4 regions of the Pseudomonas sp. HY13-MNA-CIBAN-0226 genome follow, and region 2 is predicted to be linked to each of the others. Evidence: predicted binding sites of a transcription regulator. Region 2 holds the regulator's gene; each other region holds the start of a gene.
What was found. Region 2 encodes FliA, which starts transcription of late flagellar genes. Its sites were predicted from a motif close to CTAAAGTTTNNNNNNNNNNNGCCGNTAA; they were not measured.
Positions count from the first base shown of each region.

Region 1 (7,755 bases), on a different contig from region 2:
GCTGCGCGAAGCCGCCAACGCCAGCCAGCTCAAGCGCAACTTCGAAGGCTCGCCACTGCTCTACGTGCCGCAAGTCTATTGGGATTGGTGCCGGCCCAAAGTGCTGGTGATGGAGCGCATCTACGGGGTTCAGGTGACCGACCTCGCGACCCTGGCCGACCAGCGCACCGACATGAAGATGCTCGCCGAACGCGGCGTCGAAATCTTCTTTACCCAGGTGTTCCGTGACAGCTTTTTCCATGCCGACATGCACCCGGGCAACATCTTCGTCAGCACCGTCAACCCGTGGAGCCCGCAGTACATTGCGATCGACTGCGGCATCGTTGGCAGCCTGACCCCGGAAGACCAGGACTATCTGGCCCGCAACCTGTTCGCTTTCTTCAAACGCGACTATCGGCGAGTGGCCCAGCTGCATATCGATTCGGGCTGGGTGCCGGCGGAAACCAAACTCAACGAATTCGAAGCGGCGATCCGCACTGTATGCGAACCGATCTTCGAAAAACCGTTAAAAGATATTTCATTCGGCCAGGTGCTGATGCGCCTGTTCCAGACCGCTCGACGCTTCAACATGGAAGTACAGCCGCAGCTTGTCCTGTTGCAAAAAACCCTGCTGAACATCGAAGGCCTGGGCCGCCAGCTGTACCCGGACCTCGATCTGTGGAACACCGCGCAACCGTTCCTCGAACGCTGGATGCGCGAGCGCGTCAGCCCCAAAGCGTTGCTGGGCAACGTGCAGAGCCAGTTTGAACAGCTACCGCACCTGGCCAACATGGCCCGCGACCTGCTCGAACGCATGTCCCAGCCTCACGCCTACGACCCGCCGCCACCCTGGCACCGCCGACGTGACGACTGGTTCCTGCGCCTGCTCGGCACCGCTCACCTGGCGGGCGGCGCAGTACTCGCGATCGGCGGCCCGCTGAACGACCTGGCCTATTGGCCAGCCGGAATCATGATGGCGGTCGGTTTGTATCTGGTCGTTCGCCGATAGCCAGTTGTGTGATCCGCTGGCACACTGTTTCAACGTTGGACTCCGCTAATGAAGTGCGGAGCCCGCTGTCGGAGTCGAAGATGAAAAACTGGCTGGACGAAATCAAGTGGGACGCCGATGGCCTGGTGCCCGCGATTGCCCAGGATCACAAGACCGGGCGCGTCCTGATGATGGCCTGGATGAACCGTGAAGCGCTGCAACTGACTGCCACGGAGAATCGTGCCATCTACTGGTCACGTTCCCGAGGCAAACTGTGGCGCAAGGGTGAGGAGTCCGGGCATGTGCAGACCCTGCATGAGATGCGCCTTGACTGTGACGCCGACGTGATCATTCTGATGGTCGAGCAGATCGGCGACATCGCCTGCCATACCGGCCGCCAGAGCTGCTTCTATCGAGTCTTCGAGAACGGCGACTGGAAAACCGTCGACCCGGTACTTAAAGACCCGCACGCCATTTACTCCGCAGGACACACCCATGAGTGACACCCTGACCCGCCTGGCCGAAGTGCTGGAAGAGCGCAAAGGCGCCGCTGCCGACAGCTCGTATGTTGCCAGCCTGTACCACAAGGGCCTGAACAAGATTCTGGAAAAAGTTGGCGAAGAATCCGTCGAAACCATCATTGCCGCCAAGGACGCTGCCATCAGCGGCGACTGCAGCGATGTGATCTACGAGACTGCCGACTTGTGGTTCCACAGCATGGTCATGCTCGCCCAACTGGGGCAGCATCCACAGGCTGTACTCGATGAACTCGACCGTCGCTTCGGTCTGTCCGGACACGCCGAGAAAGCCTCGCGCCCGTCCGCCTGAACAACTATTAGAGAGGAGCAGCAACATGGGCATTTTTGACTGGAAACACTGGGTCGTCATCCTGGTCGTTGTCGTGCTGGTATTCGGCACCAAGAAACTGAAGAACCTCGGCACCGACGTCGGCGAATCGATCAAGGGCTTCCGCAAAGCCATGAACGATGACGAAAAGCCCGCTGATCCAAGCGTGACCCCGGCGCAACCGGTACCACCTGTGCAGCCACAGGCCACCCCGGTCAACCCGCCGCACACCATCGACGTGCAGGCACAAAAAGTCGAAGAGCCGATTCGCAAAGACGTGTGAGCACTGACTAATGTTTGGTATCAGCTTCTCTGAACTGCTGCTCGTCGGCCTCGTCGCCCTGCTGGTGCTGGGCCCCGAACGCCTGCCGGGTGCTGCGCGCACTGCCGGCCTGTGGGTCGGTCGTCTGAAGCGCAGCTTCAACGCGATCAAACAGGAAGTTGAACGTGAGATCGGCGCCGACGAAATTCGCCGGCAGCTGCACAACGAGCATATCCTGTCCCTGGAGCAGGAGGCGCGGAAGATCTTCACGCCCACCCAGCAGGAGCCGACTCCGGTGCAGCCTGTCGCGGAGCCGACCATTCATGCCCCGGTGCCGAACATCGAGCCGACAATCGGCGCTGAACCTGCGCCTGTCGCTGCTCCTGCGGCGCAGCCTCTGGCCGAATCTGCAACACCTGCGGCTGCGCCTGTTGCGCCTGCCCCTCATGACCCAACACTGCCGCCGCGAGCCCCATGAGCGATCTTCCTGAAAATGACCAGCACATGCCGCTGGTTTCGCACCTCACCGAGTTGCGCACCCGCCTGCTGCGCTGCGTAGCGGCGATCTTCATCGTCTTCGCCGGGTTGTTCGCCTTCACCCAGCAAATCTATACCTTCGTCTCCACGCCGCTGCGCCAGTATTTGCCGGAAGGCGCGACAATGATCGCTACCGATGTGTCGTCGCCCTTCCTGACGCCACTGAAGCTGACGATGATGGTTTCGCTGTTCCTGGCGATTCCGGTGATCCTGCATCAGATTTGGGGTTTCATCGCACCAGGCCTGTACAAGCACGAGAAGCGCATCGCCGTGCCACTGCTGATGTCCAGCATCCTGCTGTTCTATACCGGCATGGCGTTCGCCTACTACCTGGTGTTCCCGTTGATCTTCAAATTCTTCGCTGCCGCTACGCCGGCCGGTGTGGAAATGATGACCGACATCACCAGCTACCTCGACTTCGTCATGACGCTGTTCTTCGCCTTCGGCGTGGCGTTCGAAATCCCGGTAGCCGTGGTATTGCTGGTGTGGATCGGTGTAGTCGACGTCAAGTACCTGAGGAAAATCCGCCCGTACGTGATCATTGGCTGCTTCGTGGTCGGCATGATCCTGACGCCGCCGGACATTTTCTCGCAGACCCTGCTGGCCGTACCAATGTGGCTGCTGTTTGAAATCGGCATCCTGTTCGGCAGCCTGATCAGCAAGCGTGGCGAGCACCCGGACGACCAGCCGGCTGACGACTCCAACGACCAGCCGCCAGCGACCCAGCCGTGAACCTGCTGCTTCTCGAAGAGGCCGATTTCATTGCGGCCGATCGGGTGATCCTGCGTGATCGCCGCCTGACCCACATGCAGGAAGTCCACCGTTCGCAAGTCGGTGACAGCCTGCGGGTCGGCAGGATTGGCGGTCTGATGGGGTCTGCCGAGTTGCTGCACCTGGACACCACCGAAGCCGAATTGCGCGTCACCCTTGATCAGCCCCCTCCGAGCAAGCTGCCGCTGACCATGGTGTTGGCCCTGCCACGCCCGAAAATGCTGCGCCGGGTGTTTCAGACCGTTGCGGCCATGGGAGTGCCGCGAATCATCCTGGTGAACAGCTATCGCGTCGAGAAGAGCTTCTGGCAAACGCCGTTCCTGGAACCAGACGCCATTCGCGAACAATTGATCCTCGGCCTTGAACAGGCCAGGGACAGCGTGTTGCCGGAAATTATTATCGAGAAGCGCTTCAAGCCGTTCGTCGAAGACCGGCTTCCCGCGATCACCGAAGGGACTCTGGGCCTGGTCGGCCATCCCGGCAACTACCCACCCTGCCCTCGCGGCCTGAACGAGCCGGTGACTCTGGCCATTGGTCCGGAAGGCGGCTGGATCCCCTACGAGATCGACCTGCTGGCCAAAGCCGGGCTGCAACCGGTACAACTGGGCGAGCGCATCCTGCGGGTCGAAACCGCGGTCACCGCCCTGCTGGCCCGACTCTTCTAAACACCACGCCCCCCGGTAGGAGCTGCCGCAGGCTGCGATCTTTTGATCCTGGCGTTTGTAAGGACGCCAGAACTCAAGATCAAGATCAAAATCAAAAGATCGCAGCCTTCGGCAGCTCCTACAGGTTCCGGAGAAGCTGCCGATACAACTCCCATAAAACCTACGTGTGGTTCGAGGGAGTTGCAGCATGTACCAATCGCTAGCTGATAAACTGGGGAACGTCAGCGTCAATCGCAAACTGGGAGTCGGTTTCGGATTGGTGCTGCTGCTGACCTGCCTGATCACCTTCACTGGCTGGACGGGCCTCAGCGGCGTCATGAGCCGGGGCGACAAGCTCGGTTTCATCTCCGGCCTGATCGAGCTGAGCAAAGACCTGCGCATCGCCCGCCAAGACTACGACATGCATCGCGGCGAACAGGGTCCCGGGACAGTCAACGATTTGCTCGGCCAACTGGATACCGGCCTGAAAACCGCACGCACCCTGATCGAACAGCCTGCCGATGCAGCCATGGTCGACCAGCAACTGGTCGCCGTCGCTGAATACAAGCGCGCCTTTGCCGACATGACCCAGGCAACCGCTGCTCGTGAAGACGCCCGGAGCAAACTGGGGGTAAACGCTGACAACGCCGTAGCGCAAGTCAGCACGGTCGAAAAATCCATGCTGCAAGGCGAAAGCGTTGCCGACTACAGCCAGGTGATCGAACTGAGCAAGCTGCTCCAGCAAGCGCGCTACCAGGTTCGCGGCTACACCTACAGCGGCAAGGCCGAAGCCCAGCAACCGGCACTGGACGCCATCGACACCGCCCTGAAAAGCCTCGACAGCCTCGCGGCAAAACTGCCTGAGCAGCACCTTGCCAACCTGCAACAGGCTACCGGGTCGCTGAAGGCTTACCGCGCGGCTGTCAGCCAGTTCCGCGACTCCCAGGTCGCAAACGCTACGGCGCTCACGCGCATGACCGCTCAGGGCGACATCCTGATCGACCTCAGCAAGAAGCTGACGGCCTCGCAGACCATTGTTCGCGACACCGATGCCGCGCACGCCAAGAACATGCTGTTGCTGGCCACCCTGCTCGCCCTGGCTTTCGGTCTGCTGGCGGCTTGGGCCATCACCCGCCAGATTGTCATTCCCCTGAGCCAGACCCTCAAAGTTGCCGAACGCATTGCAGCCGGCGACCTGACCCACAATCTGGTGTCTCGCCGCCAGGACGAACTGGGCCAGTTGCAGCGTGCTATCCAGAGCATGACCCAGGGCTTGCGCGAGTTGATTGGCGGCATCAGTGATGGCGTCACGCAAATCGCCAGCGCCGCCGAGGAGTTATCGGCAGTCACTGAGCAGACCAGCGCCGGGGTCAACAGCCAGAAGGTCGAGACCGATCAGGTGGCAACCGCCATGAACGAGATGACCGCTACCGTGCAAGAAGTCGCACGCAATGCGGAAGAAGCCTCGGAGGCCGCTGTGGCCGCCGACCAGCAGGCCCGTGAAGGGGACAAGGTGGTGGGTGAAGCCATCGCCCAGATCGAGCGCCTGGCGCTCGAAGTGGGCCACTCGACCGAGGCCATGGGCCATCTCAAGCGCGAGAGCGACAAGATCGGCAGCGTGCTCGACGTGATCAAGTCGGTAGCCCAGCAAACCAACCTGCTGGCGCTAAACGCCGCCATCGAAGCCGCCCGTGCCGGTGAAGCAGGCCGCGGTTTTGCCGTGGTTGCCGACGAAGTCCGCAGCCTCGCCCAGCGCACCCAGAAGTCGACCGAAGAAATCGAAGAGCTGATCGTTGGCCTGCAAGCCGGCACCCAGCAGGTGGCGACAATAATGGACAACAGCCGCAGCCTCACCGAAAGCACGTCGAACTGACCCGCCGCGCCGGTGGTTCGCTGGAAAGCATTACCCGCACAGTGTCAGCGATCCAGTCGATGAACCAGCAGATTGCCGCAGCGGCCGAGCAACAAAGCGCGGTGGCCGAAGAAATCAATCGCAGCGTGTTGAATGTGCGCGATGTGTCCGAGCAGACCTCGGCCGCCAGTGAAGAGACGGCGGCGTCGAGTGTCGAACTGGCACGGCTTGGTACTCATTTGCAGACGCTGGTGGGACGGTTCAAGGTCTGAGTTGATGCGAACGCCTCGGTTCACACAGGACCAAGGTGATGCTATCGCGGGCAAGCTCCCACAGGGTTCAACGGTGTTACGCAAATTGCATGAACACTGAACATACTGTGGGAGCGGGCTTGCCCGCGATGGCGGCCGGATGGCCGCCGCGATCAGAGAACCTGGCGCAGGAACGCCTGTGCCCGAGGATCCTTCGGCGCAGCGAAAAACTCGGCCGGCGAAGCATCTTCCAACAGCTTGCCGTGATCGAAGAACAACACCCGATCCGCCACTTCCCGCGCAAAGCCCATTTCATGGGTAACGCAGACCATCGTCATGCCTTCCACGGCCAGGGTCTTCATCACATCCAGCACTTCACCGACCATTTCCGGATCAAGCGCCGAGGTCGGTTCATCGAACAGCATCACCTTCGGCTCCATCGCCAGCGCCCGGGCAATGGCCACACGCTGTTGCTGACCGCCGGACAGGCGTGATGGAAACTCGTTGGCTTTCTGCGCGATACCGACCTTCTCCAGCAACGCCAGGGCCTTGGCCTCGCGCTCCTTTTTGCCGCGCTTGCGCACGACTTTTTGCGCCAGGCAGAGGTTTTCCAGTACGGTCATGTGCGGGAACAGGTTGAAATGCTGGAACACCATGCCGACTTCACGGCGGTAGGCATTCACGTCGGTTTTCGGGTCGGCCAGCTCCAGGCCGTCGATGCTCACTGAGCCGGAATCGAATTCTTCCAGGCCGTTGAGACAGCGCAGGAACGTCGACTTGCCGGAGCCGGACGGACCGATCACCACCAGCACTTCACCCCTGGCCACTTGCGTGGTGACGTTATCCACCGCGCGCACCACCTGGCCACGGGTATCGAAGACTTTTACCAGATCGCGGACTTCAATCACTTTGCGCGAGCCTCCGCTCTAGGCGGCTGGCGATTTTCGACAGCGGCAGGTTGATCAACAGGTACAGGCCGGCGACGCAGAACAGGATTTCGAACGGCGAGAACGAGGTAGTGATGACTTCCCGGCCGCTTTTGAGCAGTTCGGTAATCGCGATGACCGAGACCAGCGAAGTGTCCTTGACCAGGCTGATGAACTGCCCGGCCAGTGGCGGCAGCACGCGCTTGAATGCCTGCGGCAGGACCACATGACGCATCGACTGGCCAGCGCTCAGCCCCAGAGATCGCGCGGCTTCGTTCTGGCCGCGGGCGATCGACTGCACGCCAGAGCGGATGATTTCCGCGACATAGGCGCCGGTGAACAGTGACAGCGCGGCGATCCCGGCAAATTCCCGGGACAGGTTCATCACGGTGCCGATGAAGAAGTAGAAGATGAAGATCTGCACCAGCAGCGGCGTGCCGCGCACCAACTCGACATAAATGGTCGAGAGATCGCGCAAGGTCGGGTTGCTGGACAGCCGGCACAGGCCGGTTGCCAGGCCAATCAGCAGGCCGAGCACACCCGAGACCACCGACAGCCACAACGTCGTCCACAAGCCCCACAACAGCGGTCCTGCCGCCCAATGGCGAGTCACGCCCACGACATCGCCTTCTGCCACGTCATCGCCCTGGGCGACTTGCAGGCTGTTGTCATCGACGATCAGGTGCTGCTCGTCGCCAG
Region 1 covers NZ_JBEOPS010000015.1:508-8,262, reverse strand. Annotated here, with positions in the region: gene ubiB (ubiquinone biosynthesis regulatory protein kinase UbiB) at 1-988, shown strand, start outside; gene hisI (phosphoribosyl-AMP cyclohydrolase) at 1,069-1,470, shown strand; gene AAEZ05_RS17285 (phosphoribosyl-ATP diphosphatase) at 1,463-1,795, shown strand; gene AAEZ05_RS17280 (twin-arginine translocase TatA/TatE family subunit) at 1,821-2,096, shown strand; gene tatB (Sec-independent protein translocase protein TatB) at 2,107-2,553, shown strand; gene tatC (twin-arginine translocase subunit TatC) at 2,550-3,344, shown strand; gene AAEZ05_RS17265 (16S rRNA (uracil(1498)-N(3))-methyltransferase) at 3,341-4,048, shown strand; gene AAEZ05_RS17260 (methyl-accepting chemotaxis protein) at 4,236-5,900, shown strand; gene AAEZ05_RS30775 (hypothetical protein) at 5,960-6,151, shown strand; gene AAEZ05_RS17255 (amino acid ABC transporter ATP-binding protein) at 6,304-7,038, opposite strand; gene AAEZ05_RS17250 (amino acid ABC transporter permease) at 7,031-7,755, opposite strand, start outside.
Region 1: the regulator FliA is predicted to act here: its motif matches at 4,167-4,194, upstream of AAEZ05_RS17260 (methyl-accepting chemotaxis protein).

Region 2 (7,755 bases):
CGTGGATGCGGCAGAGTTTGTCCAGGCGTTCGGCAAAGGCCTTGGTAAACGCCGCCGGCATGTGCTGCACCAGCACGATGGGCGCCGGGAAATTCGCGGGCAACTGGGTCAGTACCCGTTGCAGCGCGACCGGGCCGCCAGTGGACGTACCGATTGCCACCAGCTTATAGCCCTTGCGCTTGGGGGCAGGCGACGACGGGGCCGGGGCCGGGGCGCGCGAGGCAATCGGTGCCGGTGCCGGACGCGCAGGCGCACTGCTGCTGTAACTGCCAACGCTCGACGGCGCGGGCGCAGGTGCGGCTACGGGCGCGGCAACGGGGGCCGGCGCACTGTAGGCACCGGCGCGCCGATTACTGCGCGAGAGGGTATGGATCTTCTCGCACAGCAGTTGCTTGACCTTGTCCGGGTTGCGCGAGATGTCTTCGAAATTCTTCGGCAGGAAATCCACCGCACCAGCGTCCAGCGCATCCAGGGTGACCCGGGCGCCTTCGTGCGTCAGCGAGGAGAACATCAATACCGGGGTCGGGCAGCGTTGCATGATGTGCCGCACCGCCGTGATGCCGTCCATCATGGGCATCTCGTAGTCCATGGTGATCACATCCGGCTTGAGGGCCAACGCCTGGTCGATCGCCTCTTTGCCGTTGGTCGCGGTACCGACGACCTGGATGTTCGGATCCGCCGAAAGAATTTCCGAGACGCGGCGACGGAAAAAACCCGAATCGTCCACCACCAGGACCTTGACTGCCATAAACACTCCGTTAGATGGAGCGAAGGCGCGATCGCCCTGCTCCACCAGAATCAAATACGCCGGGTGGCGTAACGCTTGAGCATGCTCGGAACATCGAGAATCAGCGCAATACGGCCATCACCGGTGATGGTGGCGCCCGACATGCCCGGGGTTCCCTGGAGCATCTTGCCCAATGGCTTGATGACCACTTCTTCCTGGCCTACCAGTTGATCGACGACAAAGCCGATCCGCTGGGTGCCCACCGAAAGGATCACCACATGGCCTTCACGCTGCTCTTCATGAGCGGCGGAAGCGACCAGCCAGCGCTTGAGGTAGAACAGTGGCAACGCCTTGTCGCGCACGATCACCACTTCCTGGCCATCGACCACGTTGGTGCGCGACAGGTCGAGGTGGAAGATCTCGTTGACGTTCACCAGCGGGAACGCGAACGCCTGGTTGCCGAGCATGACCATCAGCGTCGGCATGATCGCCAGGGTCAACGGCACCTTGATGACGATCTTCGAGCCCTGGCCCTTGGCCGAGTAAATGTTGATCGAGCCGTTGAGCTGGGAGATCTTGGTTTTCACCACGTCCATGCCCACGCCACGCCCTGACACGTCGGAGATCTCGGTCTTGGTCGAGAAGCCCGGGGCAAAAATCAGGTTGTAGCACTCGGTGTCGCTCAGGCGATCGGCGGCGTCCTTGTCCATGACCCCGCGTTTGACCGCAATGGCGCGCAGGATGTTGGGGTCCATGCCTTTGCCGTCATCGGAAATCGACAACAGGATGTGGTCGCCTTCCTGCTCGGCCGCAAGAATGACCTTGCCACCACGGGACTTGCCCGCGGCTTCGCGCTCTTCCGGCGACTCGATACCGTGGTCGACGGCGTTGCGTACCAAGTGGACCAGCGGGTCGGCGAGGGCCTCGACGAGGTTCTTGTCGAGGTCGGTTTCTTCGCCGACCAGTTCCAGGTTGATCTCTTTCTTGAGCTGGCGAGCCAGGTCGCGAACCAGGCGCGGGAAACGCCCGAAGACCTTCTTGATTGGCTGCATGCGGGTCTTCATCACCGCGGTTTGCAGGTCCGCCGTGACCACGTCGAGGTTGGACACGGCCTTGGACATTGCCTCGTCGGCGCTGTTGGCACCCAGGCGCACCAGGCGGTTACGCACCAGCACCAGTTCGCCGACCATGTTCATGATTTCGTCGAGGCGTGCGGTATCGACCCGCACGGTAGTCTCGGCTTCGCTGGCCGGCTTTTCCGCCGGCGGCGTGGCCGGTGCGCGAGCCGGGGCAGGCTTGGCGGCTTCGGCTTTTGGCTCAGGGGCTTTCGCCACCGGCTTGGGCGCTGCGGCCTTGGCTACCGGCGCGGCAACAGCAGCACTGGCAGCGACCGTAGCCGTGCCGACTTCGGAGAACTTGCCTTTACCGTGCAATTCGTCGAGCAGCGCTTCGAATTCGTGATCGGAGATCAGGTCGCTGCCCACTGCGGCGGCGACTGGTGCTGCCGCGACGGGCGCCGACGCAATCGCCGACTCCAGCGCTTCGACGGCGAAGTTACCCTTGCCATGGAGCTGATCGAGCAGTGCTTCGAATTCTTCGTCGGTGATGTCCGAGCTGTCGCCTGCGGCCTTTGGTGCAGCCGGTGCGGCAGGTGCCGCCGGGGCAACCACGGCGTCGATGGCGAACTGGCCTTTACCGTGCAACTGATCGAGCAACGACTCGAACTCGTCGTCGGTGATTTCGTCGCTGGCTGCAGCCGTGGTGCTGACGGGTGCTGGTGCGGCAGGCGCCGCCTCGGCCTGGGCCTTGACGGCGTTCAACGAGTCCAGCAGTTGCTCGAATTCGTTGTCGGTAATGTCACCCGATGTGCTTTCTGCCACCGGCGCCACTTCGGCAACCGGTGCGGCTTCGTCGGCCGATTGCGGCTCGGCCAGACGGGCCAGGGCTGCCAGCAACTCAGGCGTGGCCGCCGTGATCGGGCTGCGCTCGCGGACTTCGGTGAACATGCCGTTCACCGCGTCCAGTGCTTCGAGAACTACGTCCATCAGTTCCGAGTCGACGCGACGCTCACCCTTGCGCAGGATGTCGAACACGTTCTCGGCGATGTGACAGCACTCCACCAGCTCGTTGAGCTGGAGGAAGCCGGCGCCCCCTTTTACAGTGTGAAAACCGCGAAAAATTGCATTGAGCAAATCCGCATCATCCGGTCGGCTTTCCAGCTCGACCAGTTGTTCGGACAGTTGCTCTAGAATCTCGCCGGCCTCAACCAGGAAATCCTGAAGGATCTCTTCATCGGCGCCGAAGCTCATTAATGGGGTGCTCCTACAGGTCTAAAATCCAAGGCTGGATAGCAAATCGTCCACATCGTCCTGACCGGACATAACGTCTTCTCTTTTATCGGCATGAATCTGCGGACCTTCACCCTGAGAGAGATGTTTTTGTGGATCTTTTTCCGCGTGCATCGCTTGACGGTCATGTTCGATGCCCGCAAAGCGGTCCACCTGACTGGCCATCAGCACGAGCTTGAGCAGATTGCTTTCAACTTCGGTGACCAATTGAGTCACGCGCTTGATCACCTGGCCGGTGAGGTCCTGGTAATCCTGAGCGAGCAGAATGTCGTTGAGGTTGCCCGCCACCACGCGATTGTCTTCGCTGCTGCGTGTCAGGAAACCGTCGACCCGCCGGGCCAGCTCGCGGAACTCTTCGGCCCCGACTTCGCGGCGCATGAACCGTCCCCAGTCCGTGCTCAAGGCCTCGGCTTCCTGGCTCAGGCTGTTAACCAGCGGCGTGGCGTTTTCCACCAGGTCCATGGTGCGGTTGGCGGCGGCTTCGGTGAGCTTGACCACGTACCCCAGGCGCTCGGTGGCGTCGGTGATCTGAGAGACCTCCTCGGCTTGCGGCATATTCGGATCAATCTGGAAATTGACGATCGCGCTATGCAACTCGCGGGTGAGCTTGCCCACCTCCTGGTACAGGCCGCGGTCACGGGTCTGGTTGAGCTCATGGATCAGTTGCACGGCGTCGCCGAACTTGCCTTTTTCAAGGCTCTCGACCAATTCGACGGCGTGTTTTTTCAGGGTCGATTCGAAATCGCCCTGTGAAATTTCTTTTTGCTCCATAGCTCCCCCGTGGCGCAGTGACTCAGCCTATGCGTTCGAAAATCTTTTCGATTTTTTCTTTCAACGCCTGGGCCGTGAAGGGCTTGACCACATAGCCGTTAACACCGGCCTGGGCTGCTTCAATGATTTGCTCGCGCTTGGCTTCGGCGGTCACCATCAGCACTGGCAGGTGCTTGAGCTTTTCGTCGGCACGCACGTGGCGCAGCAGATCGATGCCGGTCATGCCGGGCATGTTCCAGTCCGTTACCAGAAAGTCGATGCTACCGCTGTTGAGGACCGGAATGGCCGTAGTGCCGTCATCCGCCTCGACCGTGTTGGTGAACCCAAGGTCACGCAACAGGTTTTTTATGATCCGCCGCATCGTTGAGAAGTCATCAACGATGAGGATTTTCATGTTCTTGTCCAATTCGACCTCCAAGCAGTCTTAAACGCGCCCAGCACCTGGACACGCCATTTCATTCAATCCGGCAAAACACTCGATGACTGTCTGGAGCACAACAGATCGCGACCGGCGCGTTTAACACCCGCCAGCCCGTTCGCAGTGTCCCCACACTGCCTTCAGCGCGCTCGCCACTCCCCCAAACGCCCCCGCAAACGGGCCGCGCACTGGCTGTGTAACTGGCTGACCCGAGATTCGCTGACACCCAGGACCTCACCGATTTCCTTGAGGTTCAGCTCTTCGTCGTAGTACAGCGCCAACACCAGTCGCTCACGCTCCGGCAAATTGGCAATCGCGTCCGCCAGCGCGGCCTGGAAGCGTTCATCTTCCAGGTCACGCGACGGCTCCGTATGAGCACTTGCTCCATCCTCGTGCAGCCCTTCGTGTTCGCCGTCCTGCAACAGGTCGTCGAAACTGAAGAGGCGGCTGCCCAGGGTGTCGTTCAAAATCCCGTAATAATCGTCAAGACTCAATTGGAGTTCGGCCGCAACTTCGTGATCTTTAGCGTCGCGACCTGTTTTAGCTTCAATCGAGCGAATTGCGTCGCTGACCATTCGGGTATTGCGGTGGACCGAACGTGGCGCCCAGTCCCCCTTGCGCACTTCATCGAGCATCGCGCCGCGGATTCGAATGCCCGCGTACGTCTCGAAACTCGCGCCTTTGCTGGCGTCGTATTTGGTGGATACTTCAAGCAGGCCGATCATCCCGGCCTGGATCAGGTCTTCGACCTGGACACTGGCCGGCAAACGCGCCAACAGGTGGTAGGCAATCCGTTTTACCAGTGGCGCGTAACGCTCGATCAGCTCGCACTGCGCATCGCGGGCCGATATCTTGTAGAGGTTATAGCCACTGGCGGTCATAGCACCGGCCCTGCCGTTTGTTGTACGAGGCGCTCAACGAAAAATTCCAGGTGCCCGCGCGGGTTCGCCGGCAGCGGCCAGGTATCGACCTTCTGCGCGATCGCCTTGAACGCCAGCGAACATTTGGAACGCGGAAACGCTTCGTAAACCGCACGCTGTTTTTGCACGGCCTTGCGCACGCTTTCGTCGTATGGCACCGCGCCGACATATTGCAGGGCGACGTCGAGGAAGCGGTCCGTGACCTTGGTCAACTTGGCGAACAGGTTGCGCCCTTCCTGCGGGCTCTGGGCCATATTGGCCAGGACGCGGAAGCGGTTCATGCCGTAGTCGCGGTTGAGCAACTTGATCAACGCATAGGCGTCAGTGATCGAGGTCGGCTCGTCGCACACCACCAGCAGGACTTCCTGGGCGGCGCGCACAAAGCTGACCACCGAATCACCAATGCCCGCAGCCGTGTCGATCACCAGCACATCGAGGTTATCGCCGATGTCGCTGAAGGCCTGGATCAGGCCGGCGTGTTGAGCCGGTGTCAGGTGCACCATGCTCTGGGTGCCGGACGCGGCCGGCACGATACGAATGCCGCCCGGGCCTTGCAACAGAACGTCGCGCAGCTCACAGCGGCCTTCGATCACGTCGGCCAGGGTACGTTTGGGTGTCAGCCCCAAAAGGACGTCGACGTTCGCCAGCCCAAGGTCGGCGTCCAGAAGCATGACGCGCCGTCCGAGCTCAGCCAAAGCCAGCGACAAGTTCACTGACACGTTAGTTTTGCCGACGCCACCTTTGCCGCCGGTCACCGCGATCACCTGTACGGGATGCATGCTGCCCATGTTATTTCTTTACCTTGTCTTGCATAGACGGAGGCCACATTACTGGCTGCGCGTTCATCATCTGAACAATGCATGGCAGACCATCGATGTAGGTACAAAAACGATTCATTAATACCTCAGCCAACCTGCTTGGTGGGACTGTGGTAAATATCAGCGAACATGTCAGCCATGGCTTCTTCGCTGGGTTCTTCCTGCATTTGCACGCTGACTGCGCGACTGACCAATTGATGACGCCGCGGCAGATGCAAGTCATCCGGGATCCGTGGCCCATCGGTCAGGTAGGCCACCGGCAGTTCATGACTGATGGCCAGGCTCAACACATCGCCCAGACTGGCCGTTTCATCCAGTTTAGTCAGGATGCAGCCGGCGAGCCCGCAGCGCTTGTAACTGTGATAAGCGGCGGTTAGAACCTGTTTCTGGCTGGTGGTTGCGAGGACCAGGTAATTTTTTGACTTGATGCCACGTCCGGCCAGGCTTTCGAGCTGCATGCGCAGTGCCGGATCGCTGGCCTGCAGGCCGGCGGTATCGATCAACACCACACGCTTGCGCAACAAAGGCTCCAGCGCCTGCACCAGCGACTGCCCCGGGTCGACATGAGTCACCGGCACATTGAGGATGCGGCCCAGGGTCTTGAGCTGTTCCTGGGCGCCGATCCGGTAGCTGTCCATGCTCACCAGCGCAATGTTCTGCGCGCCGTACTTGAGCACGTAGCGGGCAGCGAGTTTGGCCAGGGTGGTGGTCTTGCCCATGCCGGCAGGGCCGACCATGGCAATCACGCCACCCTCTTCCAGGGGTTCGATTTCCGGTGTGGCGATCATCCGCGCCAGGTGCGCCAGCAGCATGCGCCAGGCCTGGCGAGGCTCGTCAATGTCGCCGATCATTGCCAGCAGATCCCGCGACAGCGGACCGGACAGGCCAATGCGTTGCAGCCGGCGCCACAGGTTGGCCTGGGCCGGGCGGCTGCCTTGCAGCTGATTCCACGCCAGGGAGCCCAACTGCACTTCCATCAGTTCGCGCAGGCTGTTGAGTTCAAAGCGCATCGAGTCAAATGCACGCGGATCGACACCGCCAGTGGCAGCGGGCGCCGGCGCCGGGCGTGCAGGCTCGGTGTAGGTGGGTTCGACCAGCGGTTCGGCGGCAGTCAGGGGCAAGCCGGCGAACAGCTGGCGATTGGTGGCCTTGTCGCTCTCGCCTTCGCTGCGCAGGCTCAGTTCGGCCTGGGCGGTGACGATCCGCGACTGGGTCTTGCGCAATTCGTCCTCGAGTTCCATGTTCGGAACCCGCGGTGCCAGCGCCGACAGCTTGTAATCGAGGGCAGCCGTCAGCTCCACGCCGCCGGCGATTCGGCGGTTGCCGATGATCGCGGCATCGGCGCCCAGCTCGTCACGAACCAGTTTCATGGCCTGACGCATATCGGCGGCGAAAAAACGCTTAACTTGCATAAACCACTACCTCAGCCGTTGGGCCCTACTGTCGCAACGATGGTCACTTGCTTGTTGTCAGGGATTTCCTGATACGCCAACACGTGCAAACCCGGGACTGCCAGCCGACCGAACCGCGAGAGCATCGCGCGAACCGGACCGGCCACCAGCAGAATCACCGGTTGACCTTGCATTTCCTGACGCTGCGCGGCATCGATCAACGAACGCTGCAGCTTCTCAGCCATGCTTGGCTCCAGCAGGACGCCCTCTTCCGAGCCCTGTCCTGCCTTCTGCAGACTATTGAGCAATATCTGTTCCAACCTTGGCTCCAGCGTGATAACTGGCAGCTCGGAGTCAGTACC
Region 2 covers NZ_JBEOPS010000008.1:17,471-25,225, forward strand. Annotated here, with positions in the region: gene AAEZ05_RS10495 (protein-glutamate methylesterase/protein-glutamine glutaminase) at 1-748, opposite strand, end outside; gene AAEZ05_RS10500 (chemotaxis protein CheA) at 799-3,036, opposite strand; gene AAEZ05_RS10505 (protein phosphatase CheZ) at 3,058-3,846, opposite strand; gene AAEZ05_RS10510 (chemotaxis response regulator CheY) at 3,869-4,240, opposite strand; gene fliA (RNA polymerase sigma factor FliA) at 4,405-5,145, opposite strand; gene fleN (flagellar synthesis regulator FleN) at 5,142-5,972, opposite strand; gene flhF (flagellar biosynthesis GTPase FlhF) at 6,089-7,414, opposite strand; gene flhA (flagellar biosynthesis protein FlhA) at 7,426-7,755, opposite strand, start outside.

Region 3 (7,755 bases), on a different contig from region 2:
CAGCTCCCGCATCTGCATCACTGCGAATGTGCCAAGCGCAAAGACCAAAGCGATAATTAACGTGAAAAATAGGGCCGCGCGTTGAGCCACATTGAGGTTTCTAAAGAGCATACGAAATTCCAGTGTTAGAACGTGGTTGATTTTTTAACAGGCCATCGACTCGAAGGTTATGGTGCTGCGCAGATCACCCTTAACGATGGCTTCATTAACCCGATATATGTCGGTCAACGGGGTGACGATATTTTTGATAAACAGCAAAGCGAGTACAAAAGTCCCCAGTGTGGCTGCCAATTATGATAATAATTACAGACATCAGGCAGCTTTGATTGGTGTTCTAGAATAGCTTGCCCGCATTACCACCCTCGCCGATTTTTTTTGGACAAGCCTATCTACCGCATCTGAGAGAAGCCCGCTTATAGGCTTGATGTCTGAATTTGCATAATCCTGTGCATCCCTCTGTGCATAATGGTTGTCGAGTGCTGTGAGTTGATCAAGCGCTGCAAATAATTTGCACCATTACTTGAAATGACCGTGAACAATCAAGCCGCTATCCCGCTCACTACAAAGGATGCGTGGGCTTTGGCTTTGAGTGTGCTGGATTGCTTGCGAGTCGGCCTGATATATCAGTCGCCGCTTTTCCAATCGTAGCCGCATTAATCACGTATGCAACGAGAATGCTTTACAATTGGTCGTTTTCCAACTCCCTGGAGGTCTCTTGGATTTACCCCCTTTAACAGGGCTTACACCGCCCTGTGCAACCAATCACAGGGCCATTAGGGTACCGCTGAGTGTACTGCGCACCGATACCCTAAAATTTCTCATTCTCGCCGATGACAGAATTACCTTCCAATTCGTTATCGGCCAGTGCAAGCGAAGCATGAGCACTTTATCAGTGAAAACCTTAATTAATCTATGGGTGAGGTTTGAGGCGATACCTGAGTGCAATCCAAGCAATTCATGCGCCGGTCTGGGCGCCATTAGATTAATTTGGAATATAAACCAGTCTCGACTGCATGAAATAGCCGCTCAATAACGCTAGAATCAGTTCCCAGTCAGATTTAAGCAATCAGCTTCCTTGTCTTGTCGAGGTTATGTGGATCCAGAGGCAGCTTTTTCGAAGAAATATGTTGTTGGTATGGAAGAACGTAGAAGGCTACTAACCTAAGAATTCTGATGAGCCGCTGTTGCATTTTTATTTTTTACAGAGAAATACATGTAAATGGATTAGTTTATGGTTAGTTGAATACAAGTCATTCCGACAATCCAAAACAAACGAAATTAGTTGGTCGTCGCAACATTCCGATTTGCTTCTGACTCAGAGTGTGAAAAAACGCTTCGCCAAAATTGAAGTGTCCGCGGCTACGTTAAATCTGAAATTCATCGGCACGTCTGCAGATGTGGATTTCGCGTAGAAACGCGATTTCCAGTCTACACAGCCTCGGCCGATTGCTGCCTGTAGCGAAGCGCTCCAATCGTCACAAAAAAGACGGCCGGCCCTATCCGGAAATGCTCGATCTCGCTCCCTCAAACGCGTCCCATTTGATACGTGGCATGGTTCTCCGATGCCAAATTCGCCCGCCGCGAAAGCAATTTTTCTCAATGCATTATTCAGGGTTCCCGATTCAGCGAGTCGAAACCGGGCAGCGCTTGTCGATCCGATACCAACGTTACGCAGTGTGGGTTACCAATCCTGATGAACACACTGTGTGCCCATTCTCCGTCGATTTGCTTTAAGTGCTTCAGACCTTATCCATTGCTTGAGCGGCCAGGTGTTCAGAAGTCTGGTGCTCCAACACCTAAACCATGGTTCAGTCTCCCTGGACATTCATCAGGCTCTGGGTTCGCCCTCGCTTTTCGCCATTGGCTCGTCTACTGACCATCCGGAATACCTCGCTGACCGAAACGTTTAATGAGGCGCAGGCGGTGGTTTTGCGTAAAAGGGCCTGGTTGAGGGGCCCTTGATTGGACCTGACCTTGCCCGCTGTTCCGATGAAGCTTATAGTCCGCACCGTCGCCCACAATGGCGACTCAGGTTTGGCGACCTGATCGATCGGGTCAACCTTTGCTTGATCGGAGTTTTACCTATGGACAGATACACCCCCCTTTCCGGACTCGACGAGATTCCGGCCGCACTGCTCATCGACACTCAAGCCCCACTCGACGCCCTCCTGGCCATGGCCGATTACCGAATCCGCACGGTCACGCAGGTGCTGGAAAACATCGCCTTCCGCGCCGAGATTGGTTGCGACACTGTCGTGCTGGCGGACTTTTCCAAACTGCTGGCCATTCCGCTGCGTGATGGTTGTGACCTGCTGGAAGTGATCGGTAAACGGTTACGGGCGCAGGCGCAGGCGTCGGCGTAAATCAAAACGGGCACCTTGAAGGTGCCCGTTTTTTGTGGACTTTGACGCCGAACGTTAATCCGCTTTCACGTCCAGGACGCATTCCATCGCACCGCTCTGCAGCGTGCGCTGTGTTCTGAGCACAACTTCAAGCGAGCGGCTTGTAATCAAGCGGGCGGGAGATGACCTGTGAACAAGGCAGTTTCCTCTCAACCCTACCTTACATTCCGACGAAGTGTGGAAAAACTAGCTAATGCATATCGAAGAGACGCCGATAGGCATCTGTGGTCTATCCTCTGGTTAAACGCAGTCTGCAGCTTTGGAGTATAAAATGTTTGGTTGGATCAGCAATATCCGTGTCAGCGCCAAACTCGGTCTTGGATTCGGCTTGGTATTAGGGCTGACTTTTCTCCTTGCACTAACCGGCTGGACAGCAATCAATATTCTTGCTGAGCGCAGCGTCAAAGTACAGGACATCGCTCGTGTCAGCGAGATGACCAAGGACCTGCGAATTCATCGCTTGCAGATGGAGCTCAACCCTAAGGGGGACGGTGCCCGGATGATCCTCCAGACCCTCGACGAACTGGCTGGGTATTTGAATACTGCTCGTGTCCAATTGACTGTGTCCAGCGATAAGGCGCTGATTGACCAGCAGATAGCTGCGGTCAAGGTGTACCGCGATGCCCTGAGCGACTTAAGCCAGGCGGGAGCCGATCTGACTCCGGTGTTCGCCCGAATGGGTGTGCAAGGAGATATCCTGCTCAGTAACACCCAGCAGTTGGTAGCGTCGCAATCCGCCAAGCGCGATGCCGATTCGTCTTTTGCTAAAAACTTGCTTGCTATCATCGCTGCGCTGGCATTGCTGCTCGGTGCCGTCGCGGCCTGGATCATTACCCGGCAAATCGTTACACCGTTGCAGCATATCCTCAAGAACGTCGATCGTATTGCCTCCGGCGATTTGAGTCAGCATCAGGAGGTCAATCGCCGCGATGAGGTAGGGCAATTGCAGAGAAGCCTACAACAGATGACCATCGGCCTGCGCGAACTGATTGGCGGTATCGGCGCTAGCGTCATCCAGATTTCTAGCGCTGCCGAAGAGTTGTCAGCCGTCACCGAGCAGACCAGTGCTGGTGTGAACAGCCAGAGAGTCGAAACCGATCAAGTTGCTACTGCCATGAACGAAATGACCTCCACCGTGCAAGAGGTAGCGCGTAATGCTGAAGAAGCCTCTGATGCCGCGGCCGCCGCAGATCAGCAGGCTCGCGAAGGTGACAAAGTTGTTGGCGAGGCCGTGGCTCAAATCGAACGCCTGGCTTTCGAAGTCGGTAACTCCACCGTAGCTATGAGTAATCTCAGAGAGGAAAGCAACAAAATCGGCGGTGTGCTCGATGTTATTAAGGCGGTAGCACAACAAACCAACCTACTCGCTCTCAATGCCGCCATTGAGGCCGCGCGAGCTGGTGAAGCTGGAAGAGGTTTTGCGGTAGTTGCCGATGAAGTTCGTAGCCTGGCGAAGCGTACCCAGCAATCCACCGAAGAAATTGAAAAGCTAATCTCCAGCTTGCAAAGCGGCACTCGAGAGGTATCCGCCGTTATGGAGAGCAGTCGTATATTGACTGACAGCAGTGTTGAATTAACTCGTCGTGCCGGAACCTCTTTGGCAAATATCACCCGCACGGTGTCTACGATCCAGTTGATGAATCAGCAGATAGCCTCAGCCGCTGAACAGCAGAGCGCAGTGGCTGAAGAGATCAACCGGAGCGTGCTCAACGTGCGTGATATCTCTGAACAAACTGCTGGCGCTAGTGATGAGACAGCTGCCTCAAGTATAGAGTTGGCACGCTTAGGTCATGAACTTGACGGTTTGGTTAAGCGCTTTCGACTATAGGGCTGGCCTAAAGCGCTCCCCAGTCTGAAAGCCGACATAGTGATAGATTGAAAATGTGGACACCAGGGTGGATACCTGATCGTCGCAGAATATTTAACAGATGCTACCTACTCAGCCTCAAAGGCGACTTTCATCCCCAAGGCGACAGCTGCTTTGTGGGCCTTGCCTCGATTTCCTTTTTTTGCGCCGGACAACCTGATAGGTGGTGAATTGGTCGAGCTCATGCTGGCGAGCCCTCATCAACCAACTGAGTGAGCATGGGCTGGATTGCATCAGCGCTCATGTCCAAGCGGTCGCACAAGGCGCTGTTGAGGTACTTAAACTTACCGATGGATGAGCGTGCGCAGAGATTTTTTGCATAAATTCCAGTAGCCAAGCGCCCCATAGGTGCTTGGACGCAGGCGTTCAGCGGGTGGGTTGAGTGATCAGCGTCCAACATCACAGCACGATTTTGCGCGGTGAGTCCAAACTTCATCCAGGTCAGCACATCCATCATCAGCTCTTGAGTGGAGTGCAGTGAAAAGGCCGGTAATAAGACATTTCCTCGTTTGGTTAAAAGCGTCTGCCCAATCACTTCGCCAACCCACGCGGTGGATGGTTGTACGCTCAGTGATGAGCGACAGCAACGCAGAGCATTGAAATACCAACTGAATATAGGTTCCCAACATGCTGAAATGTATAAGCACCACCGAGCTCTGCCTGGGCATGCATATCAGCGAATTATGTGGCTCCTGGATGGACTACCCCTTCTGGAGAAATCGATTCACCCTGACTAAGGAACACGATCTGGAGCAGATCCTGCACTCGTCCATCACCCAGGTCTGGATCGACACGGACAAGGGGCTCGATGTACTTGAGGGGCGTGCGAGCCTGTCGGTCGAAGAGGTCGAACGGACAGTCGAAGTTCGTCTGCTGGCTATTGGCGAAAAGCAGTCGTTAGCTCATGCCAGCATGAAAGAGGAGGTCGCTGCGGCATTCAGGATCTGTGCTCGCTCCAAGTCGGCGGTGGAGCAGATGTTCAATCATGCACGCATGGGGGCGGTGATCGAACTGGAGCAGATCGTCACTCTGGTTGACGATATCTCCAATTCGATCCTGCGCCATCCCAATGCCTTGATCAGCCTGGCACGCCTGAAGAATGCCGACGAATATACCTACATGCATTCGGTGGCCGTGTGTGCGCTGATGATTGCTCTGGCGCGTCAGCTGGGGCTGGACGAGGCGCAGGTGCACGAAGCCGGTATCGCCGGGCTGCTGCATGACATCGGCAAGGTGACCATCTCCGACACTATTCTCAACAAGCCGGGGAAACTCACCGATAGCGAATACGCAACGGTCTGCCATCACCCGCAGGCCGGTGCGGCGATCCTGGTATCCTGCCGGCATGTCAGCGCCCTCGCGGTGGATGTGTGCCTGCATCACCACGAAAAAGTCGACGGCAGCGGTTACCCCTTTGGTCTCAATGGTGAACAGATCAGCCTGTTTGCCCGCATGGCGGCAGTCTGCGATGTCTACGATGCGATTACTTCGGACCGAGCTTACAAAAAGGGCTGGGGGCCGGCGGAGTCGATCCAGAAAATGGCCCAGTGGCACGGTCATTTCGATAAAAAAGTATTCGACGCGTTTGTCAGGACCGTCGGAATTTATCCGGTGGGGTCTCTGGTGCGACTGCAAAGCGGGGGGCTGGCGGTGGTGATCGAACAACATGAAAAGTCGTTGTTGACGCCCAAAGTGAAGGTGTTTTTTTTGGCCAAGGGGCGCACCTCCATTTTGCCTAGGGTGGTCAACCTGGCCAAGTTAGTGGGCGTGGACAAGATCGTCGCACGAGAGTCGGCCGAAGCCTGGGGATTTACCTGCCTCGATGAGTTATGGGCAGGCAGGCGCTAAAGTGGGCGTTTATCTGCTCCAGGGTTAGCGACCGCTTGGGTGCATCTTCCACGCGTTTTTTCACGACCACCGGAGTCTCTACGTAGCTAACAAGGAACCCAAACGCCCTCAGCGCAGCAAAGCCTGACGCATAGGCGTTCGTAGGGTCCGATGGCAATGTCCGTGGAACGTATTTTGAGCAGGCGCTGGTGCGTTTGCGCGGTGGTGCAAACATGGCTCACGCCAGTGATGCGCCGATCGCCGAGGCCGTGACTGCGCTTAAGTGACGGCACATTGAGCGACCGCTTTTGGCCGCTAGTCGTCATTCATCAAGGGTGACGAACAGCCCCCTCACATCATCGTCACACCACCGCAGCTGCAATCGATTTGGAACGCCAAGCAAACGCCAACACCATCAGCAGCCCCAGACCCGCCATTGCCGCTCCGGCCAGGGAAATCGCCGGATAACCCAGCCCGGCATTGATCACCGCGCCCCCGAGCGCCGCACCGATCGCGTTGCCGAAATTGAAGGCACCGATGTTCATCGCCGAGGCCAGGTTGGGCGCGTCCTTGGCAGCCTCCATGACGCGCATCTGCAGCGGCGGCACCAGGGCGAAGCTGGCGATACCCCATATCAGGATGGCAACGGCGGTCGGCAGCGGCCAACGCATCAGTACGGTGAACGCCAGCAAGACGAGAATCAGCACGCTCAGCGAAACGATCAGGGTGCGATCTATCGAGCGGTCAGCGGCCTTGCCGCCCCACATGTTGCCCAGCGTCAACCCTACACCGAATAGCACCAGCATGGCGGTGATGTAGGCGGTGGACGCATGGGTCTCGCTGCTGAGGATCGGCGCGATGTAGGTGAAGACGGTAAACATTGCACTCGAGCCGACTACGGTCAGGGCCAACGCCCCCAGCACCGGGCCACGGCCCAGTACCCGAATCTCGGCCAATACACTGACGCCTCGCGGCGCCTGCAGGTTGGGCAAGGCGAACCACAAGGCGGCCATGGCCACCACGCCGAGACCGGTAATACCCCAGAATGCGGTGCGCCAGCCGAACAGTTCGCCAAACCAGGCGGCCAGCGGCACACCGCCGATGGTCGCCAAGGTCAGGCCCATGAACATTGCCGCAACCGCCCCGGCACGTTTCTCCGGGGCGACTACGCTGGCGGCGACAATGGCACCAACGCCAAAGAACGCACCGTGGTTCAGTGAGGTCACCACTCTGGCGACCATGAGGCTGTAGTAATCGGTGGCCAGGGCTGACATCAGATTGCCCAGGGTGAAAATCGCCATGAGTCCGATCAGCAGATAGCGCCGGGGAATTCTGCCGGTGGTCAGGGTCATCAGCGGCGCTCCGAGCAATACACCCAAGGCGTAAGCACTGACCAACAGACCTGCGGCGGGAATGGAAACGCCGAGATCCGCAGCGATGCCCGGCAACATGCCCATGGGGGCGAACTCGGTAACGCCAATGCCAAAGGCACCAATGGCGAGTGCGACAAGTGGTGGATTGATACGCATGGAAGGCTCCTTATCTATGCCGCCAATGCTACGATCCAAGCTTTTAAGGCGCTAGACGTCATTTCTGGCAATAACCTTTGCTTAAGGAGCACAAATGGACTTCAGCGGCAGGTCAGGAGAAATGGACGTG
Region 3 covers NZ_JBEOPS010000002.1:200,765-208,519, forward strand. Annotated here, with positions in the region: gene AAEZ05_RS03095 (methyl-accepting chemotaxis protein) at 1-111, opposite strand, end outside; partial or broken gene AAEZ05_RS03100 (transcriptional regulator) at 1,818-1,907, shown strand; gene AAEZ05_RS03105 (hypothetical protein) at 2,085-2,363, shown strand; gene AAEZ05_RS03110 (methyl-accepting chemotaxis protein) at 2,674-4,230, shown strand; gene AAEZ05_RS03120 (hypothetical protein) at 4,451-4,804, opposite strand; gene AAEZ05_RS03125 (cyclic di-GMP phosphodiesterase) at 4,897-6,117, shown strand; partial or broken gene AAEZ05_RS03130 (DUF2388 domain-containing protein) at 6,264-6,383, shown strand; gene AAEZ05_RS03135 (MFS transporter) at 6,459-7,625, opposite strand; gene AAEZ05_RS03140 (LysR family transcriptional regulator) at 7,720-7,755, shown strand, end outside.
Region 3: the regulator FliA is predicted to act here: its motif matches at 2,593-2,620, upstream of AAEZ05_RS03110 (methyl-accepting chemotaxis protein).

Region 4 (7,755 bases), on a different contig from region 2:
AGTGTTGCGTGAGCCTATGGAGTCCGGCCATATCGTGATATCCCGGGCCAGGGATCGCGTGCGTTTTCCGGCGCGTTTTCAACTGGTCGCGGCGATGAATCCCTGTCCCTGTGGATATCTTGGCGAACCAACGGGCAAGTGTTCATGCACCCCGGACATGGTCCAGCGCTACCGCAACAAACTGTCCGGCCCGCTGCTGGACCGCATCGATCTGCACCTGACCGTGGCGCGGGAAGCCACAGCGCTGAACCCTTCAGCGAAACCCGGCGATGACTCCGCCAGCGCGGCAGTGCTGGTAGCCGACGCCAGGGAACGGCAGCACAAGCGCCAGGGCTGCGCCAACGCCTTTCTCGACCTGCCCAGCCTGCGCAAACACTGCAAGTTATCCACAGCCGATGAAACCTGGCTGGAATCCGCCTGCGAAAGATTGACCCTGTCGCTACGCTCGGCCCATCGGCTGCTCAAGGTAGCACGCACCTTGGCGGACCTTGAGCAGATAGATGCCATTACGCGAGAGCATCTGGCTGAGGCGCTACAGTATCGTCCTGCCACAAACTAACGGATTTACTCCTTGGTGAGATCCACCAACGGCATCTGCCGCACCTCGGTTTCCCGCCCGGCCTGAATCTCGCTCACTCGCTTCAACGCCTGATCCACCGCCCCTTTGTCCGCCAAGAGGCTGTAGCTGATGCGGAACTCTTTATGCTCGTTTGGCGCGATCGTCGGCACCAGGCCCAGTGGTCGTTGATACCGGCGGTTGTAGGAGAAGCTCGTGCCTGGCTCAAGTCCGGTGACATAGCCCTGCCCTTGGGTATCGGTGTTTTTCCACAGGGAGAACACGGGCAGGGTTTGCGTGTTGAAACCTACCGAGACGCCCAGGCTGCCGGCCTTGTTGTGCAGCACGGTCAATGTGTCGCCTTTTGCATCGGCATACGGCACCACGTTGTAGACCGTCTCGTCGTAGTCCTTGGTCGGCCCGCGGTAGGTCTGCCAGTCCGACAGTTCACCTTTGGCCTTGTCGTTGAACGGCGACACCTGTTTTACCGGCGCAGCGAATCGAGCACCCTGTTCCAGGAACGGGGTACTGAAGTTGCTGTGGTAGAGCGCCTGGTATTCCTTCGGATAGTCGCCATTGTTGGTCAGGGTGTCGTTGAGGCTGAAGCGCACGCTGCCCGGTTCGGTGACCAGTTCGGTGGCGACGGAGAAGTCGACTTTCTTGAACGCCTGCTCTTTCAACTCACCGCGCAGGCTGATGGCGTAAGGCGGTTTTTCGTCGATGTGCAAGGTGACTTTGCTGGCCGGAATGTTGGCGGCGCGGCCGTGCAGGGTCAGCAACTCGCCATTGTCCACGCCGGGGTGGCCGACCCATTCGTAACCGCAGCGGGTCACCAGTTCGTTGAAACCTTCCAGCCAGCCCAACCCGCCCCGACCGTTGAGTTCGATGAAGGCCGGGTTGACCACCTCTTTCACCGGCGAATCCCAGCCCATGCGCACAGACCCCACCGAGGCCTGCAGGACGTTCATGCCGCGGGTCGGTACCACCGAGAGCTTGAGCGTGCCGTTATCAATGTCGACGATGCTGACGCCCTCTTGCCGACCGCCATGCAAGGTACGCAGGGTCACGGAGAAGGGTTTGTCGGTCTTCACCCCGAGTTGCTGACTGGTGATTGACCAGTTGGCGGCCGCTTTGTCGGAGTCGAGCAGAACATAGTCCCACGCCATGGCATGGGAGGCAGCGGACAGCGCGCCGAGGGCGACGATGAGTTTGAGCGGAGTCATGGCACAAGCCTTTCTTGGAGTTGTGCCATTTTTATAGACCGGCTGAAACGATTCATCAAGCGTAAAACCAACAATGGCCCTATGTCTTGATAAAACCGAGCGGGCTCACGCCTACTCAGGAGTGTCGGTGGACGCAGAACTTGTGAACGCCAATCACACCTGTGGGAGCAAGCCTGCTCGCGATTGCCATAGCCGAACACCTCAACGAAACCGGTCAACCTCCTGCCGCAACTCCGCCGCCAGGCTCTCCAGTTCCTTGGCCGTCACGGCCAGGTGCGACACCACCTCGCGCTGCTCGCTGTTGGCCAGCGCAATGCTTTGCAGGTTGCTGCTGAGCAACGTCGCGGTGCTGCTTTGTTCCTGGGTGGCCGTGGTGATCGCCGAAAACTGCTGGCCAGCCGAGCGACTCTGCTCATCGATACGCGCCAGGGCCGAGGCGACATTGGCGTTGCGCGACAAGCCCTCCTCCATCAGTACCTTGCCCTGCTCCATGGTGCTGATGGCGTTGCCGGTTTCCTGCTGGATGCTCTGGATCATCAGCGAGATTTCATCGGTTGCCTGGCGAGTGCGGGAAGCCAGATTGCGCACTTCATCGGCCACCACCGCAAAGCCCCGGCCTTGCTCGCCGGCGCGGGCGGCTTCAATGGCCGCGTTGAGTGCCAGCAGATTGGTCTGCTCGGCAATCGAAGTGATCACCCCGACGATGCCGCCAATTTCCTGAGAGCGCTGGCCCAGTGTGTTGATGACCGTCGCCGTGCTGTTCAGCGCGCCCGCAATTTGTTCAAGAGACGAAGACGCTTCGTCCATCGACGTACGACCGATCCGGGTTTGCTGTGCGTTTTCCTGAGCCAGCAACTGGGTGCTGCCCATGTTGTCGGCGATGTTCAGGGAAGTGGCACTGAATTCCTCCACCGCACCTGCCATGCTGGTGATCTCGCCCGACTGCTGCTCCATGCCTTCGTAAGCACCACCGGACAAACCAGACAAGGCCTGGGCACGGCTGTTGACCTCTTGCGAGGCTTTGCGGATGTGCTCGACCATGGTCGACAGGGCCTGGCTCATCTGGTTGAAGGCACGGGCCAACTGGCCGATTTCGTCGTGGCTCGAGACATTCAGGCGCACGCTCAGATCCCCCGCGCCCAGCGCCTCGGCCTGACGCACCAGATCACCCAGTGGCGCCAGCTTGCTGCGCAACAACCAGACCGCCGCACCCACGGCGATCAGCATGGCCAGCAGGCTGCCTATCGCCAATTGACTGCCGACACTCCAGGTCACGGCGCGAATTTCCGCTTTGGGCATGCTCGCCACCACCGACCATGGGCCACCCTCGAACGGCACAGCGACGCTGTAAAAGTCTTCGGATTTGTCGCTCCAGAACTCACCTTTGCCAGGCGTTTTTGCCAGCGCGGCAAGGGTCGGCGCCGCCTGCTCCAACGCCTGCACGCCCGCAATCGGCACCAGCCATTTGCCCTGTTCGTCGAGCAACGCCAGGGAGCCGGTCTGGCCGATGCGGAAGCGTTTGAGATTGGCAAATTGCGCGTTCTGCGCGTCGGTGTAATCGAATCCTACAAACAGCACCGCAATCACCTTGCCGCCGCTGTCGCGTACGGGGGTGTACTGAGTCATGTAGGACCGTTCAAACAACAGGGCCCGGCCGACGTAGCCCTGCCCCGCCATCAGGCGCGCATAAGCGGGGTGCGCGTGATCGAGCAGCGTGCCAATGGCGCGCGTGCCGTCCTGCTTGCTCAGGGAAGTGCTGACCCGGATGAAGTCGTCGCCGTTACGCACGAACAACGTGGCAACACCGGCAGTCATCTGCTTGAACTCGTCCACTTCCTGGAAGTTGTTGTTCAGCACTTCGCTGCCCAGGTGCAAGCCCGCGGTCTGCACGCCCGCGACCGTCACCGGCTGCTCCGGGTGCAGACTCAGTCCCGCGCTGAAGCGCTTCTCGAACAAGCCGCTGAGGCGCTGGGTACTCTCACGCAACGTACCGTGGAAGGTGCTCAATTGATCGGCCAGCAGCCTTGCTTCGCTGGCCAGGTGTTCCTCGCGGGTGGCAAGGTTGGCGGTGTCCAGCGAGCGCAGGGCAAACACAGTGCTGCAGCTGATGACGATCGCCAGTATCACGGCAAGCGCGATACCCAGCTGTGAGGCGATGCGGGCGCGAGGTTGAGACATGACAGCTCCTGGCCAAGCGTCCGAATCCTCCTTGATCGGGCTGCACACTCAGCGACATTTCTAATAATGGGGATTACGTCGAACCTGCACGAAGGTTCCACCTGCATCTCTTCGGCGGTAAACCTGAATACTTGAGCCGATTACCAGGATATGGCCGGAGCCTGTCGCTGCACAGGCGCTATCGATTCAGCTCAGGTGCTCGACGTCCGGCAACTCCATGGCCCGGACCTCGCCCTGCAGGAAGTCACTGAGGCGGCGCATCCGTTCTCCGCCGGGCCGGGTTTTCGGCCAGACCAGGTAATATTTCTCACCGCTGGCGACGGCAGTCGGCCACGGCAAACTCAGGCGCCCCTGAGCGACATCCTCGGCCACCATCAACAAGTCGCCCATCGAAACCCCGTAGCCACGGGCGGCGGCGATCATGCCCAGCTCCAGCGTATCGAACACCTGCCCGCCCTTGAGCGACACCTGTTCGGCCAGCCCCATGCGCTCCAGCCAGTTGCGCCAGTCGCGGCGGTCCGGTGTGGGGTGCAGCAGTTCGGTATTGGCCAGGCGCGTCACGTCCCAAGGCTGCTCGCTCAGCAGGTTCGGCGCACCGACCGGGATCAGTTCTTCGGGGAACAGATAACTGGCCTCCCAGTCAGGTGGGAAATGGCCGTTGCTCAACAGCACGGCACAGTCGAAGGGCTCGTCGTTGAAGTCCACCGAGTCGACGTCCATCCAGGCGCTGGTGAGCTGCACCTCATTGCCCGGTTGCAGGTGACGGAAGCGGCTCAGGCGCGCCAGCAGCCAGCGCATGGTCAGGGTCGAAGGCGCCTTCATGCGCAGGATGTCGTCTTCGGCGCGCAGGGTGTTGCACGCCCGCTCCAGGGCGGTGAAGCCCTCGCGGATGCCGGGCAGCAGCAACCGGGCCGATTCGGTCAGTTGCAGGTTGCGGCCACTGCGGTGAAACAATCGGCAGGCAAAGTGCTCTTCGAGCGTACGAATATGCCGGCTGACCGCGCTCTGGGTGATCGACAACTCTTGCGCGGCACGGGTAAACGAACTGTGGCGAGCGGCCGCTTCGAAGGCACGCAGGGCATACAACGGAGGAAGACGACGAGACATTCAGAAAGCTCCTGCAGCGCAATCGCCACAACTTAGCAGAAACTCATCCATGATGAGTTTTAGTCATGCCATCCATCCTTTTTATCCCTTTGTGGAAATCCTCCAGAGCGCCGAAAATCGACGGTCTACTGTTCCCTCTGAAAACCGAGCGTGATGATCATGAAGCATCCAGCGCGTATTGAACTCTGGGCCATCCTGCGGCTGGCGGGGCCGCTGATTGCCTCGCAGTTGGCGCATATGCTGATGGTCCTCACCGACACCTTGATGATGGCGCGCATCAGCCCCGAGGCGCTTGCCGGCGGCGGCCTGGGGGCGGCCACCTACTCTTTTGTGTCGATTTTCTGCATCGGGGTGATTGCGGCAGTCGGCACCCTGGTGGCTATCCGTCAGGGTGCGGGCGATATCGTTGGCGCCGCCCGGCTGACCCAGGCAGGTTTGTGGCTGGCGTGGCTGATGGCACTGGCCGCCGGCCTGTTGCTGTGGAACCTCAAGCCCGTGCTGCTGCTGTTCGGCCAGACCGAAAGCAACGTCCATATGGCCGGGCAATTCCTGATGATCCTGCCGTTCGCCCTGCCCGGCTACTTGAGCTTCATGGCCCTGCGCGGCTTCACCAGTGCGATCGGCCGGGCGACGCCGGTGATGGTGATCAGCCTCGCCGGCACGGTGGCGAACTTCCTGCTCAACTATGCATTGATTACCGGCATGTTCGGCCTGCCCAGGATGGGGCTGGTGGGGATAGGGCTGGTCACGGCCATCGTCGCCAACCTGATGGCATTGGCGCTGGCCCTGCATATTCGGCGGCATAGGGCGTATGACGCTTATCCATTGCGTGAAGGCCTGTCGCGGCCCAACCGTCAGTACCTCAAGGAGCTGTGGCGGCTGGGCCTGCCCATCGGCGGCACCTACGCGGTGGAGGTCGGGCTGTTTGCCTTCGCGGCGCTGTGCATGGGCACCATGGGCAGTACGCAACTGGGTGCGCACCAGATTGCCCTGCAGATCGTTTCGGTGGCGTTCATGGTGCCGGCCGGCATGTCCTATGCGATCACCATGCGCATCGGCCAGCACTACGGTGCCGGGCAACTGCTGGATGCACGGCTGGCGGGACGGGTTGGTATTGTGTTCGGAGCGGCGGCGATGCTCGGCTTCGCGATGGTTTTCTGGCTGCTGCCGCATCAATTGATTGGCTTGTTCCTGGACCATAATGATCCAGCGTTCCGCCCGGTCATCGAATTGGCAGTGAGCCTGCTGGCGGTCGCCGCCTGGTTCGAGCTGTTCGACGGTACGCAAACCATCGCCATGGGCTGCATACGCGGGCTCAAGGATGCCAAGACCACCTTCCTGGTTGGACTGGCCTGCTATTGGCTGATTGGTGCGCCGGCAGCCTGGTGGATGGCATTCCATCTCGACTGGGGCCCAACGGGCGTCTGGTGGGGCCTGGCGCTGGGCCTGGCGTGTGCGGCGGTGAGCCTGACGCTGGCGTTTGAGTGGAAGATGAAGCGCATGATTCGGCGTGAGCCTGCGGTGCAGGCCAGTTTCAGGGTGATTCAACCCGATTAAGATCAAAAGATCGTCCGAACGAGGCCCGAGCCTTCGGCAGCTCCTACGGGTGTACACATTCCCATGTAGGAGCGGTTAAAGGCTCGGCCGCGTTCTGGCGATCTTTTAAATGGCCTCCACAACGGCTTGTTGGCTGGAACCGAAGGTCAGGTATTCAACCAGCTCCACCAACGGCAACGGCTTGCTGATCAGGTACCCCTGCACCTGATCACAGCCAAACCCACGCAACAGATCCAGCTGCTCCGGGGTTTCCACGCCTTCGGCCACCACTTCGAGATTGAGGTTGTGCGCCAGGTTGATCATCGCGTGCACCAGTTTGCGATTCTCCTCGCGCTCTTCCATCTCGCCGACAAAACTCTTGTCGACCTTCAGCAAGGCGATCGGCAGGCTGTTGAGGTGCACGAATGACGAGAAGCCGGTTCCGAAGTCATCCAGGGAAAAGCGCACGCCCAGGCGCCCGAGGGCGTCCATGGTCTGCTTGACCAGATCGCTGCGGCGCATCACTGCGGTCTCTGTCAGTTCGAACTCCAGCCACTGCGCCTCGACTCCGCGCTCGATGATCAAGCGGCTGAGGGTGGGCAGCAACTGGCTGTCCTGGAACTGCCGAAACGACAGGTTGATTGCCATGTGCAGCGCCGGCAGCCCGCGCTCGCGCAGGGCCTGCATGTCACGCAGTGCACGGGAAATCACCCAGTAACCCAGGGGCACGATCAAGCCGCTCTGCTCGGCCAAGGGCACGAATTCGCTTGGCGGCAGCAAACCGCGCTCGGCATGACGCCAGCGCACCAGCGCTTCGAGGCCGACGATCTGCCCGTCTTCGAGGTTCAGTCGCGGCTGGTAGTGCAGCTCCAGCTCATCACGGCGCAATGCCCGTCGCAGTTCGCTTTCCAGGTCGGCCATGCTGCGCGCATTGCGATTGATGCGTTCGTTGAAGATGTGAAAGGTACAGCCCTGGGTGCTCTTGGCCTGCTGCATGGCGATGTGCGCGTGCCACATCAGCGGGTCGGCGCCGGCGTGGGCGCGAGCATGGGCGATGCCCAGGCTGGACCCGATCAACAGGCTTTCGCCGTCGACCCAGTAGGGTTCGGCCAGTGCTTCGGTGATTCGTTCGGCCATCCACTCGGCGCGCTGGGG
Region 4 covers NZ_JBEOPS010000001.1:399,149-406,903, forward strand. Annotated here, with positions in the region: gene AAEZ05_RS01860 (YifB family Mg chelatase-like AAA ATPase) at 1-559, shown strand, start outside; gene AAEZ05_RS01865 (aldose 1-epimerase family protein) at 565-1,779, opposite strand; gene AAEZ05_RS01870 (methyl-accepting chemotaxis protein) at 1,981-3,957, opposite strand; gene AAEZ05_RS01875 (LysR substrate-binding domain-containing protein) at 4,144-5,064, opposite strand; gene AAEZ05_RS01880 (NorM family multidrug efflux MATE transporter) at 5,224-6,621, shown strand; gene AAEZ05_RS01885 (putative bifunctional diguanylate cyclase/phosphodiesterase) at 6,727-7,755, opposite strand, start outside.
Region 4: the regulator FliA is predicted to act here: its motif matches at 4,066-4,093, upstream of AAEZ05_RS01870 (methyl-accepting chemotaxis protein).